DNA from 2 places in the Collinsella sp. AM10-26 genome. Region 2 is predicted to be linked to the other one. Evidence: riboswitches for the same ligand, from Rfam matches in the RefSeq annotation. Region 2 holds a riboswitch; the other holds the start of a gene.
The links. Region 2 has a riboswitch for thiamine pyrophosphate ahead of thiM (hydroxyethylthiazole kinase). Riboswitches for the same ligand answer to the same signal wherever they lie in the genome.
Positions count from the first base shown of each region.

Region 1 (4,869 bases), on a different contig from region 2:
CCATGTTCGCTCCCTTGTTCGGTCGGAATCAAATGGGTCTTTAAGCTAGCATTATAAAGATGCCCGGGCCGACTCTATGTCGAACCCGGGCGGGCGGTGCAATCTTTACGCAAATGCAAGAAAATGTTCACACGTCAACAACGGTCGACGTCGCGGTGCTTCCAAAAGCAATCGTGGCGACGAGTTAGTCCTCCATGCCGAGGTCGATTGTCGTGCCCTCGAACACCTTGTTGACAGTGCGAACGGCGCACATCTTGCCGCACATGGTGCAGGTGCCCTCGGTGGCGGCGGGGGATTCCTCGTAGCGCTTCTTGCCGGTGACCGGGTCGAGGGCGCACTTCCACATGGCGTCCCAGTCGAGCTTGCGGCGTGCCTGACCCATCCTGTCGTCCATGTCACGGGCGTGCGGTACCTTCTTGGCGATGTCGGCGGCGTGTGCGGCAATCTTGGTGGCCATGAGGCCATCGAGCACATCCTGAGCGTTGGGCAGGCACAGGTGCTCGGCCGGCGTCACGTAGCACAAAAAGTCGGCACCCGAGCTCGCGGAGATGGCGCCACCAATGGCGGCGGTGATGTGGTCGTAGCCCACGCCGATATCGGTCACCAGCGGCCCCAGCACATAGAACGGGGCGTTGTGGCACAGGCGCTTCTGCAGCTTCATGTTGGCGGCGATCTCGTCGAGCGCCATGTGACCCGGACCCTCGACCATGACCTGGACGCCGGCGGCCCAGGCGCGCTTGCACAGCTTGCCCAGCTCGATCATCTCGGCGGTCTCGGTTGCGTCGTTGGAGTCGTAGAGACAGCCCGGGCGGCAGGAGTCGCCGAGCGAAATCGTCACGTCGTACTCGTGGCAGATCTCGAGCACCTCGTCGTAGAACTCGTAGAAGGGGTTCTCGTTACCGGTGACCTCCATCCAACCAAACAGCAGCGAGCCGCCGCGGCTGACGATGTTCATGAGGCGGCCAGTCTCCTTAAAGGTCTTGATGACCGACTTGTTGATGCCGCAGTGGATGGTCATAAAGTCCACGCCGTCCTCGGCATGCGCGCGCACGACCTCGAGCAGATCGTCCTTGGTCAGCTTGACCAGCGGCTTTTCCATGTAGCCGATGGCATCGTACATGGGGACGGTGCCCACCATGAGCGGTGTCTCGTCGATGAGCTGCTGGCGGAACTGGCGCGTCTTGCCCGAGTTGGAGAGGTCCATGATGGCGTCGGCGCCAAAGTCCTCGGCGATCTTGACCTTCTTCCACTCCTCGGCGGCATCGGCCTTATCGCCCGAGATGCCCAGGTTGACGTTGACCTTGGTGGACAGGCCCTCACCGACGCCAAAGGCGCGCATGCCTTTTTTGATATGCACGATGTTGGCGGGGATGGCGATGCGGCCGTCGGCCACGCGCTCGCGGATGTACTCGGGGTCGCGATGCTCGCGCTCGGCGACTTCTTTCATCTGCGGCGTGATTTGCCCGGCGCGGGCGAAGTCGATTTGCGTGACGAGTTTGGGCTCGGTCTGTGTGCTCATTGGCACGGCTCCCTTCGTTGGCATTACCCATATCAGGTTTGCGGGTCAGGGCGGGCGCGCCCAATCTCAGCCTGCCGTCTTGTCCTGCAAGCCCCCCGTTATGTCATGGGCTCAAGTATAGCCTGAATGGGTACGATTGGGCCAACGAGCGTGCTTGCGGGGGGGCGAACATGGAAGACAAGCATCTATATCGAGAGACGCAATGGGATGTATCGGCCGAGGAGGGCCGTGCGCACCATGGCCTTGTCGCGATTGGTTTTGCGGTGCTTGCCGTGTTGGTGATTGCCTTTTGTATTTGGACGTTTGGCGGTCGCGGCGGCGCTGGCTGGGAGTTCGAGGTTGATGATAGCCTACCGATTATGACGGTGAGGAGTACTGGCGGTAATGCCAATACGCTCGCCGTTCCGGGCGATTATTGGTACCCGCGCGATGAGTTTGTGCAGCTGCAGCTGAGTGGTGGGTCCATTCCAGGTGAAGAAATCGAACGCGTGACGTTTGATGCGGCGCTCAAAACGCTGACGGTGAAGCTCAAAAATCAAGGAGACGTTCCCACGACGATGGATATCGCGCTGACGGAATGGCGCCTGGAGCCCCCGTCGGGCGTCAAAGTGTCCGAGGTGGAGTACGTCAAGATTACCTATCAGGACGGCTTGACAAATGAAATTGCCAAAGCCGACGGCTTGGCGGAATAGACGCCGTGCCTAGGTAGCACATTCAAAGTAGCGGTGGTCCTACAAGGCCTGTTCGTTCAGGAAGACCAAAGTGTTTTTATTTGAAAGCTCGGGAAAGTGACGATAACCAACGTCGAACGCGGTGAGCCCGCTTATATCCTCGAGCTTGTTTTCTGCCATCCACCGCACCATGGAGCCGCGCGCCTTTTTGCTGGCGGTCGACCGTTGGATGGGCTTCCCGTTGCGGATACCCTCGCCAAAGAGGCATGTGACGGCCGTGGCGTCGCCCGCGAGGTGGGGCAGAACGGCTTTGGCATACTCTACGCTAGCGAGGTTGACGATCGTGGTGTTTGAGTCCGCCGGGGCGATAGCCCGCGCGAGCTTGTCGCTCCAAAACGCGTAGAGGTCTCGGGCATCGTCAACGGCGAGCTTCGCGCCCATCTCCAGCCGATACGGTTCGACGGCATGAAAGGGACGAACGCACCCGTAGAGGCCGGAGAGGATCCATAGATGGTCTTGTAGCCATGCGAGCTGCGCGGAATCCATCACCTCGGGCGCCATACTCTGGTATTGAATGCCGTGATAGGACATGACGGCAGGGGAGAGGTGACGGGCGAGTTCGGGATTGTCGAGATCGCCGTTTTTCAGGATGGGCCCGAACTCATGCAGGGTGTTGAGGCAAGGCCCCAGCAGTTTGTCACTCACGTTCCATAGCGCTTGCAGGCCGCCGCTGCCTTCATTTCGCTCGATATCTAGCAGTGCGCAGTGGAGGCGAGCCGTCTCGTGCGCAAAAGGTGGAATGCCCAGGACTTCAAAAGCATCTTGGGCCGCGCGCATCTGCTTGGCGGGCGAAATGATGATCTGCAGCATGGACTCTCCTCTGCCAAAAAGGAAGTTGCGGTGGAATACAGTCTGTTTGGGCCGTTTATGGGCCAGTTTAGTCCGTATTTCACCGCAACTGATGAAGGGCTGGTTAGGCGCGCTCGATGAAGGCCTTGTAGCCGCGATAGGCCTCGTAGATATCGGCCTTGTTGGCGACCTCCCACAGGGCGTGCATGGACAGGACGGCAACGCCGGAGTCGATGACGTTCATGCCATACTCGGCCATGATGTAGGCGATGGTGCCGCCGCCGCCCGCGTTGACGCGGCCGAGCTCGCAGGTCTGGAAGTCCACGCCCGCCTCGTCCATGATGTCGCGGACGAGGGCCACATACTCGGCGTCGGCATCGTTGGAGCCTCCCTTGCCGCGGCTGCCCGTGTACTTGTTAAAGCACAGGCCGCGACCCATAAAAGCTGCATTCTTAGTCTCGAACTTACCGGCATAGCCCGGGTCAAAGCCGGCGGACACGTCAGAGGAGAGCATGCGGCTGCGGGCGAGTGCGCGGCGCAGGGCCAGCGGGCTGCTCTCGCCGGCGAGCGTCATGATCTCGGCGACGGTGTTCTCGAAGAAGCGGCTCGTCATGCCGGTGGCGCCCACGGAGCCGATCTCCTCCTTGTCGACGATGAGCGTGATGCTCGTGCGCTCGACGTCTGCCACGTTGATCTGGGCGAGCATGGAGGGGTAGGCGCAGACGCGGTCGTCGTGGCCATAGCCCAAAATCATGGAGCGGTCGAGGCCCATGTCGCGGGCGGGGCCGGCGGGCACGACCTCGATCTCGGCGGAGAGGAAGTCCTCCTCCTCGACGTCGTACTGTTCCTTGAGGATATCCAGGAACATCTGCTTGACGGGCTCCTTGGGGGCGTCCTTGTCGTCCTCGTCAAACTTGACGGGGCGGCCGCCCACGATCACGTCGAGGATCTCGGCGTCGACGGCGTCCTTGGCCGGCTTGGACATCTGCTCGCTCGAGAGGTGGATCAGCAGGTCGGAGATGGTAAAGACCGGGTCGTCTGCCTTGTCGCCGATGTTGATGTCGACGGTGGTGCCGTCCTTTTTGCAGATGACGCCCACAAGCGCGAGCGGGGAGGCCACCCAGTGGTAGCTCTTGACGCCGCCGTAGTAGTGCGTGTCGAGGTAGGCCATGTCGCCGGCCTCGAAGGCGGGATTCTGCTTGAGGTCCAGGCGCGGCGAGTCCACGTGGGCGCCCAGGATGTTAAAGCCCTGCTCGAGCGGGGCGGTGCCAAGGTTGACGAGCATAAGGTCCTTGCCGTGGTTGGCGGCGTACACCTTGTCGCCTGCCTTGAGCTCGCGGCCCTCGGCGATCGCGGTCTCCAGGTCGACGTAGCCCGCCTCCTCGGCCATCTTGATGCCGGCCTTGACACACAGGCGCTCGGTCTTGTTCTCACTCAAAAACATCTTATAGCCGCGGCAAAGCTCCTCGAGCTCCTCGATCTGCTGTGGCGTGTACTTTTTCCATGCGCAGGGACGCTCCATGACGCAGGCTCCTTTCGGATCGATCGTGCTGGTTAATGTACCGTGAGCCATCGTATCATGCGCGGGCGCGCGGTGGCGGAGGAGCTTGATGTGCGGTGGCCGCGAGGCGGGGAGCGTGTAAACTGGTGGGAGCAAATCGTGCCCAGCCCAAAGCGAGGTATTCAATATGTCTGACAAGCACCGCACCTTTGCCGTTATCGACGGTAACTCGCTCATGCACCGCGCCTTCCACGCCGTGCCGCCCACCATGAACGCGCCGGACGGTCGCCCCACCAACGCGATCTTTGGCTTTCTGAACATGTTTCTCA
Region 1 is NZ_QRMC01000004.1:39,839-44,707, forward strand. Features, by position in the region: gene thiD (bifunctional hydroxymethylpyrimidine kinase/phosphomethylpyrimidine kinase) at 1-4, opposite strand, end outside; gene thiC (phosphomethylpyrimidine synthase ThiC) at 185-1,519, opposite strand; TPP riboswitch at 1,511-1,627, opposite strand; gene DW123_RS04375 (hypothetical protein) at 1,690-2,211, shown strand; gene DW123_RS04380 (YaaA family protein) at 2,251-3,060, opposite strand; gene DW123_RS04385 (aminopeptidase) at 3,164-4,561, opposite strand; gene polA (DNA polymerase I) at 4,728-4,869, shown strand, end outside.
Region 1: linked by a shared signal. The riboswitch ahead of thiC (phosphomethylpyrimidine synthase ThiC) and the one ahead of thiM (hydroxyethylthiazole kinase) in region 2 are both predicted to bind thiamine pyrophosphate.

Region 2 (4,869 bases):
AAGCGTGCCTGCCGTATAGGCAGCACGAGCGTCCTTTACGGCCTGCGGACGAAGAAAGCTGCCGACGATATCGGCGCGAAACGGTGCGTTCGGTTGAATCGAAGTGCTCATAGATATCTCCCTTTTGCATTGGTTGCTTTACCGGGACAGAGTATGAGCGTTCATATGGCCATCGTAAAATATACGTTTATAACAGTTTGATATAGATGCTTCCTATGTCACTCTGGACTACCATAAAGGGACTTGAACCGTGGGGAGCACAGCAGCCTAGATATGCTGACGAATCGCGTCGATATAGGCCCGACCGTAGCGCGTGAGCGTCGTGTTCTTGCGCGTGATGATGCCAATCTCCATGTACTCGTCCACGTCGAGCGGAATCGAGATAATGCCGGGGCCGTTGAGCTCGTGGCTAATCACGCCCGAACACACCGTGTAGCCGTTGAGGCCCATGGCCAAATTGAACAACGTCGCACGGTCGCGCACGCGGATATTCTTGCGGCGCTCAAACGTCGAGGTCAGCTCCTCGGAATAGTAAAACGAGTTGTAGCTGCCCTGCTCGTAGGACAGGAACGGATAATCTTCCAAGTCCTCGAGCGTCACGCTGGAGCGGGTCGCCAGCGGATGGTCGGCGCATACAAAAACGTGCGGCGCGGCACAAAAGAGTTCCTCAAACACAAGCTCATTGGCAGCGAGCATACGCTCAATAACCTCGCGGTTGTGCTCGGATAAGTACAGGATGCCCAACTCGCTTTTCATGTGCGCGACATCCTCGATAATCTCGTGGGTCTGCTCCTCGCGCAGGGTAAAGTCGTAGCGCGCGGCATCGAACTCACGGATCACATCGACAAACGCGTTGACGGCAAAGGAGTAATGCTGGCAGCTCACGCTAAAATGCGGCACCTGCTCAGATGCCCCTTTGTACTTGTCCTCGAGCAGATCAGCCTGATCGAGCACTTGGCGCGCATAGCCCAAGAAGGTCTCGCCCTCATCGGACACAATGACACCCTTGTTGGTGCGCTCAAAGATATGCACGCCCATCTCGTTTTCGAGATCGCGAATCGACGCGGTAATCGAAGGCTGCGACACATAGAGGCGACGCGAGGCCTCGGTGATGCTGCCACATTCGGCAACCTTTACAACGTACCTGAGCTGCTGAAGCTTCATGGCTTTCTCCCTAGACGTTCGCGATGCCGAAGTCTGCCGCGTTCATCTGACGCATAAATGACGGCATCTCACCCGTCGCGGCGCAGGCGGCAATCTGATGCAGCGCTGCGGCAACCGCATCATCTGCCGCAGCGCCGATATGCCAGCGTGCGGCAGCCGTGACGGCCTCGTTGGCATTGGCGACCGCAACGGAGTTGGGAACGGCATCGATCATGGGCAGGTCGTTATCGGAATCGCCAAATACGGCCACCTCGTCGGGCGTTAGGCCCAAAGCGCGCGCCAGCTCCAGCGCAGCGCAGCCCTTGTCCCAACCAGCCGGAAGGATGTCGAACAGGCGCACACGGTTGTTGGGAAACACAAGCGAGAGCTCCGGCACCTCGGCGGCAACGTGCTCGCGTAGCTCCGCGAGTTCCTCACGCGAACGGGCGCTCCAGATATTCGCCTTGAACACCGGCGCATCATCGACGACAGGGCGGCACGGGGCCTCTTCGCCCTTGAGCCACGCATTGCCGCCCGATTCCATAGCGCGGCGCACACGCTCGGCATCACGTGTCACGCAATAGGCATCGTTATCCCAAAAGCCATCACCCAAGCTGTATACCTTCAGATAGGTATCGTCGGTTTCTTCTTCCAGATAGGCGGCCAAGCGCATAAGCGCATCGTTATCGGTCGCACGCGAGGCGACCACTTCGCCATCGACAAACATGACCTGACCGTTGCAGAATGCACCGGTCGAAAAACACTCGGAATGATTTTTAAACATCCAGCCCATCGCAGACGGTTGGCGACCCGAAACCGGACCAAAGTGCAGACCCGCCGCCTGCATGGCATGAATGCCCTCGATGGCATAGTCGCTGGCGCCGTCATGCCCGGCCGGAATCAGCGTATCGTCCATATCGGTCAGCACGAGTTTGATCATAAGGTCCCCCAGTCGTTTTCATCCTAACCATTGTACCGATGCGCTAGTATAGGGAACAACAGATTCGATGCGGGAGTGCCGGCGGTGCAAACCACAAGGCTGAGAGGGCATGGGGCCCAATCCTTTGAACCTGTCAGTTAATGCTGGCGTAGGGAGCATGCCGCCTTTTTAGGGGCGCTGTCTATGCACAGCGCCCCTTTTCTATGCCAAGGAGGCATGTGCAGTGATCGATTCGGAACAGCTTAAGCAAAACGTGGTCAAGGCCGTGGAGGAGATTCGTGGCACCAATCCCATGGCCGGCTCCATCACCAACACGGTAACGATTGACTTTGTCGCCAACGCGCAGCTCGCCGTGGGCGGTTCGGCCGCCATGGTCTATCTGCCCGACGAGGGCGAGGCACTCGTTGCCGGCGGCGGCGCCATCTATCTGAACATGGGCACGCTCTTCCCCATCTACGAGCAGACGATTCCCCGCGCGGCCAAGGCGGCACATGACGCCGGCAAGCCCTGGGTGCTCGATCCGGTGGGCCTGGGCATCGGCAGCCTGCGCACCCAACTGGTAAACGAACTCAAGCAGTACAAGCCCGCCATCGTGCGCGGCAATGCCTCCGAGATTATCGCGCTCGCCGGTCTGTGGGGCCTTGAGGGCGAAGCGGCCGATCTGAGCCGCGTGCGTGGCGTCGATACCACCGACACGGTAGACGCCGCCCGTGATGCCGCCGTGGCGCTCGCCCGCTACACCGGCGGCGCCGTAGTGGTCTCGGGCGAAGTCGACCTGATTACCGACGGCACGACCGTTGCCAAGTCCCACGGCGGCAGCCCACTCATGTCCAAGATCACCGGCTGCGGCTGTTCGCAGGGCGGCGTGCTGGCCGTGTACGCCTGCGCCACCGACCCGTTTACGGCGGCCATCTGCGGCACCGCCGTCTACAACGTTGCCGGCACGCGTGCCGCCGCCGTCGCCGATGCCCCGGCAAGCTTTAAGGTCGCCTTTATCGACGAGCTCTACCGCGCAACCGCCCAGGACATTGCCGATAACCAACTCGAGCTCGAGGAGGCATAAGCCATGTCCAAGCCCGCAACCAATGCCGGCATGAACACACTCGTCGCTGTGGCCATCGCCCCGTGCGGCACCGGCGACGAGCTATCTGCCGAAGTCGCCGAGGTCGTACACGTCATTCGCGAGAGCGGCCTTCCCAACCGCACCACCTCGATGTTCACCGAGATCGAGGGCGACTGGGACGAGGTCATGCAGGTCGTGCGCGACGCGACCTTCGTGTTGGCGAGCAAGGGCATCCGCACCGAAGTCGTGCTCAAAGCCGATATTCGACCCGGATTTACCGACACCATGACCGGCAAACTCGAGCGCATGGAAGCGCAGATCAAAAAGCAGGAGGAAGCACGATGAGCATCCGCGACAACCTTGATATCTCGGCCTACCTGGTACTCGGCCCCGAAAACACCCTCGGACGCCCCGTGAGCGATGTGGTGACCCAGGCGCTCGATGCCGGCTTTACCTGCATCCAGGTGCGCTCCAAGGTGGCAAGTGCCCGCGAGATCATCGCACTGACGGGCGATGCCGCACAGGCCATCGCTCAGGCCGGCAAAACCGGACAGGTCGCTCTGCTGATCGATGACCGTCTTGACTGCGTACTCGCCGCACGCGAGCAGGGCATCGCTGTCGACGGCGTGCATGTTGGCCAGAGCGACATCCCCGTCGAGGTCTGCCGCAAACTTTTGGGCCCAGATGCCATCGTGGGCCTTTCGGCCCGCTGCGAGGAGATGCTCGAGTACGTCAAGACCGCCGACATGAGCCTGGTCGATTACCTGGGCGTAGGCCCGCTCCACGAGACCGAGACCAAGCGCGACTGCGGACGTGCTGCCGACGGCTCCATCATCACCAAGAGCTTTGAGGACCTGGCTGCCCTCCATGCGGCAAGCCCCGTGCCCATCGTGGTGGGCGGCGGCGTCAAAACGGCCGATCTTCCGCAGCTCAAGACCACCGGCGTCGACGGCTTCTTTGTGGTGAGCGCCGTCTGCAGTGCCGACGACCCCTACGCCGCAGCCAAGGAGCTCGTCGATACCTGGCAGCAGGCATAGGCCCATGCCAAGCAGCTGCTCCGCAGCCCCATATCTTCAATAGCGGAAAGCGCATCCCAGTTTGGACGTCCATTTTGGGATGCGCTTTCCGCCGTGGCCCCTACCCCGCCAGATACGCTTCCAGCGCCGGCAGCGTCGCCTCCGCATCGCGACGGCCGATCTGATAGATGCGCTCGAGCTCATCGGGCTCGCGGCACAGCGACGGCACCTTCACCGATTCGCTCGGCCGCACCACAAAGATCTCGCCAGCGGCTTCGCGGCGCGCCAGGTCATCGAGCGTGGCATTGTAGACCTCGTGCCGATGCTCAAGAGCCGCGACAAACTCCGGATAGTGACGATACACGCGACGCAGCATGGGCATCACGCTATTGGGTTGCTTTACAAAGCCCGCCGGCTGCGTCAGCACCACCACGTTGCGGTCATAACCCTGCTCAAACAGCCAAGTGCTGGGAATGGAATCGGCAACACCGCCATCCAAGTACTTACGACCCTCGATGGCAACAGGACGCGTCGCTACGGGAATCGCCGACGACGCCCGGATCCACTCAATATCGCGCTCGTCGCCATAGGGCAGGTCATGGTAGACGGCCTGCCCCGTCTTAAGATCGGTACATACGCACGTAAACCGCATGGGGCAGGCGCGATATGCCTCCAGATCGATGGGATCGCGCTCGATGGGTACCTCA
Region 2 is NZ_QRMC01000003.1:9,559-14,427, reverse strand. Features, by position in the region: gene DW123_RS03065 (5-methyltetrahydropteroyltriglutamate--homocysteine S-methyltransferase) at 1-111, opposite strand, end outside; gene DW123_RS03060 (LysR family transcriptional regulator) at 268-1,164, opposite strand; gene DW123_RS03055 (HAD-IIB family hydrolase) at 1,175-2,083, opposite strand; TPP riboswitch at 2,145-2,255, shown strand; gene thiM (hydroxyethylthiazole kinase) at 2,307-3,146, shown strand; gene DW123_RS03045 (thiamine-binding protein) at 3,150-3,491, shown strand; gene DW123_RS03040 (thiamine phosphate synthase) at 3,488-4,183, shown strand; gene DW123_RS03035 (patatin family protein) at 4,284-4,869, opposite strand, start outside.